DNA from 2 places in the Macrococcus equipercicus genome. Region 1 is predicted to be linked to the other one. Evidence: a T-box and tRNA genes for the amino acid it is inferred to sense, from the RefSeq annotation. Region 1 holds a T-box; the other holds one or more tRNA genes.
The links. The T-box of region 1 lies ahead of serS (serine--tRNA ligase). A T-box ahead of a tRNA ligase gene usually reads a tRNA of that ligase, here a tRNA-Ser.

Region 1 (3,409 bases):
GAGCCTGAAGAAGATATTTTCGTAGATAGCGGAGATGTTGAGACGATGGATCACTTAAAAGAAGACTATTAATGCTATACAGCAAACGAGCCCGGATAATTATCCGGACTCGTTTTTTAGTTCATAAAGCAGTTATTCTTCCAGCTGCTTCATCATATAAGGAATTTCATCGATAATTTTTGAAGCCGGGATAACATACATGTCCTGTGCCAGCTTATCACCGATTTTACTATGAATATATACGGCGTTCTTAATAGCATCCTCGATTTCAAACTGACCGACGAAGCTTGCGAGAATACCTGCTAATGTATCTCCCATGCCGCCTGAGGCCATAGCGGGGTTCCCCTTTTCGATGCGATAGTCACCGGAAGTCAAGTAAAGCTCTGTATTATGTTTTTTCAGCACGACTTGAACACCAAGTGAATCTGCAGCCGCTCTATTACGCTCTGGGGTCTGCTCGTCAATTTGAATACCGCTCAGCCGTTCCCATTCTTTCTGATGCGGCGTGAAGATGACATTGCAGTCGGGCAGTGGATGGCGCAGTTTGCTCAAGATAGTAATGGCATCCCCGTCAATGATGACGGTCTGGTGATTTTGAATATGCTGGAAGAGGAAAGTCAGCGTATTATTGCCCTGGAAATCAAGCCCGAGCCCAGGCCCGATTAAAATACAGTCGGCGTCCGCGACAAGTTTACTGAGGCGCTTAATATCTGCCAGATCACTGACCATCGCTTCCGGACAGCGAGAATGAAGTGCTGTATGGTTCGTCTGATGGGTAACGACCGTCGTTAATCCGCCACCGCTGTAGACACAGGCACGAGCACTCAGCATAATAGAGCCGCCCATGTTCTGATTACCACCGATTAATAGAATACGGCCGTAGTCTCCTTTATGTGACTCATTTTCTCTTTGCGGAATGCTGATCTGTGAAATAGTTTCCATGATTGTCTCCTTTGGTCTGAATACAGATAGTCTAACAGATTCAGTTGCACATCTAAAGGTGATTTGATAAGATAAGGTTAATTACATAGTCTATTACCCTGGAATAAGTAATTTCTAACGTATTTCAAAGAGAGTCAGTGGCTGGTGAAAACTGATGAATACAGGAGATGAAATCTATCCGGATGAAGCGGGTAATCGGTCTAACCGTTATGTTAATGGAGTGAACAGCTTAGGCTGTTAATTAGGGTGGCAACGCGTAAATACCACGTCCCTTGTACAGGGACGTGGTATTTTTTTGTTCCCGAAAATACACATTAGGAGGCACTATTATGTTAGATATTAAATTATTTAGAACAGAACCAGATTTAGTTAAACAGAAGCTGGAAATGCGGAGCTTCGATGCGGCGGTCGTCGACGAGATTCTTGAGCTCGACAAACAATCACGCGACTTAACAGTTCAAACGGAAGAACTGAAAGCAAAGCGTAATAAAGCAAGTGAAGACATTGCACTGAAAAAACGTAATAAGGAAAATGCAGATGAAGCGATTGCAGCGATGCGTCAAGTCGGCGAAGACATTAAAGCTATCGATGACCAGTTGAACAGCGTGAGCGCAGAACTGCGTGACCGCTTAGTGAGACTACCGAACTTAGTAAGCGATGAAACGCCGGCAGGAAAAGACGAAGATGACAACGTAGAAGTCCGTAAATGGGGCGAACCGCGTGCCTTTGACTTTGAGGCGAAAGCACACTGGGATATTATTGATGACTTGAAAATGGCTGATTTTGAACGAGCAGCGAAAGTATCCGGCGCACGCTTTGTCTTCCTGACTAAAGACGGAGCAAGACTTGAACGTGCCTTAATGAACTTCATGCTTGATATGCATACGACACAGCACGGTTATCAGGAAATGGTGACACCGCAGCTTGTGAATGCAGCATCTATGTTCGGCACAGGTCAGCTGCCTAAGTTTGAGGAAGATCTGTTCAAAGTAGAAAAAGAAGGCTTCTATACGATTCCGACTTCAGAAGTACCACTCACGAACTATTATCGTGATGAAATAATGGATGCTGAATTGTTCCCGGTAAAGTTCACAGCACAGACTGCATGTTTCCGATCTGAAGCAGGGTCAGCCGGTCGTGACACACGTGGTTTAATTCGTATGCACCAGTTCAACAAAGTGGAGATGGTCCGCTATGAATTGCCTGAGAACTCTTATGCAGCGCTTGAAGAGATGACGCAGCATGCAGAGAAAGTACTGCAGACATTGAACATTCCTTATCGTACGATTGCCTTATGTGCCGGCGATATCGGTTTCGGTGCTGCCAAAACGTATGACATTGAAGTATGGCTGCCGAGCTATAATGCATATAAAGAAATCAGCTCATGCTCTAACATGACAGATTTTCAGGCAAGACGTGCCAACATCCGCTTCAAGCGCGACAAAAACAGCAAAACAGCATATGTTCATACATTGAATGGTTCAGGACTTGCAGTCGGCCGGACATTTGCAGCGATTGTCGAGAACTATCAAAATGCAGACGGTACTATTACAGTTCCTGAAGCATTAGTGCCTTATATGGGCGGCCAGACAGTGATTAAATAAACAATTCTTATATTAAAAGAACGTGTACAGAGATAATATCTTCTGTATACGTTTTTTGTTAAGATTGTAAAAAACATATTAATATATTATTTATACTTTACTATATTAATTATATCTGATATATTAATTATATAAAATAAAAATTTATCTTAGAAAGAGGTTATCAAGCAATGACAAACTTTAAATTAGATCCGAATCACAGCTCTATTGAGTTCTCTATCAAACATTTAATGGTTTCAAAAGTAAAAGGGGAGTTCACTGATTACGACGTTCAGGCGACTGGAGATATTAACGACTTATCTACTGTTCAAGTGACAGCAGCAGTGACAGTAGATTCTATCGATACGAATAACAGCGACCGTGATGGTCACTTAAAATCAGCTGATTTCTTCGATATCGAGCAGTATCCTGAAATTAAATTCGTTTCTTCTGCTGTTTCAGAAACATCTGTAACCGGTGAATTAACGATTAAAGATGTGACACACACTGAAACATTCGATGTTGAATTCAACGGTGTTCAAAAAAATCCGATGACTGGTGGAAATGTGACCGGCTTCATCGTATCAGGGAAAATCAACCGCGAGAAATACGGCATTACTTGGAATCAGGCGCTTGAATCAGGCGGCGTAATGGTCGGTAAAGACGTTAAGTTTGAAGCAGGTATTGAACTTGCTATCGAAGAATAAATACTGATGATTAACGACTAACACATTGTCTCGTCTGACAATGTGTTTTTTTGTCGTTCAGTGTATTCAATTAACATACATTGAGGTATTGGCTCATAAGTTGTAAAATAGAAACGTTATGAAATTTATATGAGAAAGAGTGTTCAGATTTGAAATTGGATTTAATTAAAACGTTGG
Region 2 (3,409 bases), 500 kb from region 1:
CACTTTAGATATGTCATTTTGTGGACACTTGTGGACATTATTCTTTTAACCAACACGAACCAACACGAACGAAATAAACAAAAAAGTTGATTTCATAGGGTTTTGATAAACCAAATGAAACCAACTTAAACGGATTAACGGAGGGCAAGGGATTCGAACCCTCGAAACGCTTGTGACGTTTACACACTTTCCAGGCGTGCTCCTTCGGCCAGCTCGGACAACCCTCCATATTAAAAAATCAGAAGCGATATTTCACCTCTGATTGTATGACCCCTACGGGATTCGAACCCGTGTTACCGCCGTGAAAGGGCGGTGTCTTAACCGCTTGACCAAGGGGCCTGGCTCCACAGGTAGGACTCGAACCTACGACCGATCGGTTAACAGCCGATAGCTCTACCACTGAGCTACTGTGGAACAACAATGGAGCGGGTGATCGGAATCGAACCGACGACATCAGCTTGGAAGGCTGAGGTTATACCATTTAACTACACCCGCACAGGGGCGACTGATGGGAATCGAACCCACGAATGCCGGAACCACAATCCGGTGCGTTAACCACTTCGCCACAATCGCCATAGAAAAAGATGGCTCAGGACGGAATCGAACCGCCGACACATGGATTTTCAATCCATTGCTCTACCGACTGAGCTACTGAGCCAAAAAAAAAGCGGTCCCGACCGGGATCGAACCGGCGATCTCCTGCGTGACAGGCAGGCATGTTAACCGCTACACCACGGGACCTTAGTTGCGGGAGGCGGATTTGAACCACCGACCTTCGGGTTATGAGCCCGACGAGCTACCAGACTGCTCCATCCCGCGTCAATAAAAAGTACTTTTCAAATATATCATTTGTAAATGCAATGAGTCAATAAGTAAAAAGTGTAAATGGTGACCCCTACGGGATTCGAACCCGTGTTACCGCCGTGAAAGGGCGGTGTCTTAACCGCTTGACCAAGGGGCCTCATTTAAGGACTTTTTTAGTATATAAATAATCTGTAAAGACGTCAACACCTTATTTACAATCATTTTCACTTTTATCATGCTGTTGTTCACTGCCTTAAGTTATCACACCATCCTCGTCAGCTGTGCCGGTCAGCATTAGAGATCAATCTGCTAGTTAAAAGTATAATGCACAGTGTCCTGTTGTACTGTTAACCTAAAAAAAACCATCACATAAGTGATGGTTTTCGTTACGGAGATGGAGAGATTTGAACTCTCGCGCCGGTTACCCGACCTACACCCTTAGCAGGGGCGCCTCTTCAGCCACTTGAGTACATCTCCAATGGCTCCACAGGTAGGACTCGAACCTACGACCGATCGGTTAACAGCCGATAGCTCTACCACTGAGCTACTGTGGATTAGTTTTAATGAACAAATATTATTATATCAACTCCACTTAATATTACAAGGTTTTTCAGTAAATTTTTTTATGGAAGATTTACACCTGCCGTTCCAGCAGTGCATACATGGCTAATAATTCATATATATTTGTGTACGTCTGCCTCATTTCGGCTTCCCGCCGCATCATTTCTACTTTCTTCTGCGCTTTCGTTCTCAAACAATATTCAAGTTTAACGGCATGCAGAAACTGGGTATTGATAATATAGTAGCTGGTCGGCACTGCTATCACACTGCCATCATCAAAGCATATCTCAGTATCATTATATTTACCTTTACGGTAATACTTGATCATATCGAGGTTGAACCAGTGCATTTCTTTTACGCGGTCGCTGTGACTCGGAAAAAAATACGTCCCTGTCTCAGGCTTGAGCACAATCGGAGGCTTCTGACAGATGTCCGCCACGATTCTCGTCTTTTCTTTGCGTGCACTATAAGTGGTGTTATAGAAATAGCATGACTGTTCAATCAGTTCCAGCGGTTGATGATTGATGATAAATACAGGTTGTTCATATTCTTTCACTTCAGAATAAATACAGTCGTCAATGATTACCGGCCGGATATACATCGTCGTTTCATGAATAATATAACGGGCGCCTGTCATACAGTCCTCCATCAAATAGTAAGTTGTTATATGATGTTAATTATAATATATTCGGCTATATTCTAGTTAACATTTCGTTTAGTTTTACAATTTTTACATCATTTTAAAACATCAGTATAAAATAACAACATATTATTATCAAATATTCTGAATATTCATTGTTTTTTGGGTATAGTTAATTTATACTTAGACAAATCATATCTAGGAGGGATTTCCAATGAACCATTATTCACAAGTTAAACAAAATGGTCTTGAGACTTTTGTCAGCAATTTGAACAATCTATATATCGACTTACTGATCGATGATGTCCTTAAAACACATCAGAAAGCTGAGTACAGCCAGCTCATCGACCAAGCACTGCTCGACCACGATGAAACCGCCTTTCTTACTTATACAAATGCTCTAAAACAGCTGGAGGACAATTAAATTGACCTGCTATCATCATTACCAATAAAAAAGATGTTATTCACTTCAACTTTGAAATGACTAACATCTTTTTATTATGACAATAAACTTAAAAACTCTTCTTTCGTGACACGGCCGAAGTAATGCGCAAAGTCAATATCTTGCAGTTTGTCCGCAACGGCCTGCTTCTGATGCGGCACACCAATCAGCCGCTGTTCTATGTCTGTGATCTCTCCGACACCGAAGAAATCCCCGAAAATTCTGATCTCGTCAATCATTCCTTTTCTGACGTTCATCTTCAGCTCGAGCAGACCCCCTGGAAACTTCTGACGGACTTCATAGTTGTACTGCGGGTTCTTACCGTAGTTCCATTCGAACGTCTGATATTTCTTCCGGCTTAACTGATGGATAGCTTCCCAGTCTTCATCTGTCAATTTATATTCTTCGACATGACCTTCAAATATATGATCAAGCAGGCGCACTTTGAAATCTTCAATCGTAATCGGCTCGTCTAGAAACTCACTGATGTTGGCTACACGTGACCGGATGGAACGGATACCTTTAGTGATCAGCTTCTCCTCATTCACTGTCAGACTGCGGACGACTTCTTCCACATCACTGTTCAGCATGAGCGTCCCGTGTGAAAACATTCTATTCTTAGACTGGAACATCGCATTGCCGGAAATTTTGCGCTCGCCGACCTGCAGGTCATTACGACCGGACAGTTCAGCTGCGACACCCATCTCATTCAGCGCTTCGACAATCGGCATCGTAAAGCGCTTGAAGTTGTGAAAGCTGTCCTCGTCTGCCTGCGTGACAAAACTGAAGTTTAAGTTGCCGAGGTCATGATAAACGGCCCCACCTCCGGAAATACGACGGATGACATGGATATGATGTTCATCGACATAGGCCTGATTGACTTCAGCATATGTGTTCTGGTTTTTGCCGATAATGATGGAAGGCTCATTAATATAGAACAGAAAATATGAATCATCCATTAA

Region 2: it has a tRNA-Ser gene. The T-box ahead of serS (serine--tRNA ligase) is inferred to sense a tRNA for this amino acid. The anticodon was not compared.

What each region holds. Positions count from the first base shown of each region.
Region 1 covers NZ_CP073809.1:12,183-15,591, forward strand. Annotated here, with positions in the region: gene gyrA (DNA gyrase subunit A) at 1-72, shown strand, start outside; gene KFV11_RS00055 (NAD(P)H-hydrate dehydratase) at 133-942, opposite strand; T-box leader at 1,034-1,218, shown strand; gene serS (serine--tRNA ligase) at 1,272-2,546, shown strand; gene KFV11_RS00065 (YceI family protein) at 2,717-3,232, shown strand.
Region 2 covers NZ_CP073809.1:1,656,770-1,660,178, forward strand. Annotated here, with positions in the region: tRNA gene KFV11_RS08650 (tRNA-Ser) at 139-227, opposite strand; tRNA gene KFV11_RS08655 (tRNA-Glu) at 268-339, opposite strand; tRNA gene KFV11_RS08660 (tRNA-Asn) at 340-414, opposite strand; tRNA gene KFV11_RS08665 (tRNA-Gly) at 422-495, opposite strand; tRNA gene KFV11_RS08670 (tRNA-His) at 501-573, opposite strand; tRNA gene KFV11_RS08675 (tRNA-Phe) at 586-658, opposite strand; tRNA gene KFV11_RS08680 (tRNA-Asp) at 669-741, opposite strand; tRNA gene KFV11_RS08685 (tRNA-Met) at 746-819, opposite strand; tRNA gene KFV11_RS08690 (tRNA-Glu) at 887-961, opposite strand; tRNA gene KFV11_RS08695 (tRNA-Ser) at 1,194-1,281, opposite strand; tRNA gene KFV11_RS08700 (tRNA-Asn) at 1,284-1,358, opposite strand; gene KFV11_RS08705 (competence protein ComK) at 1,439-2,014, opposite strand; gene KFV11_RS08710 (IDEAL domain-containing protein) at 2,220-2,429, shown strand; gene lplA (lipoate--protein ligase) at 2,504-3,409, opposite strand, start outside.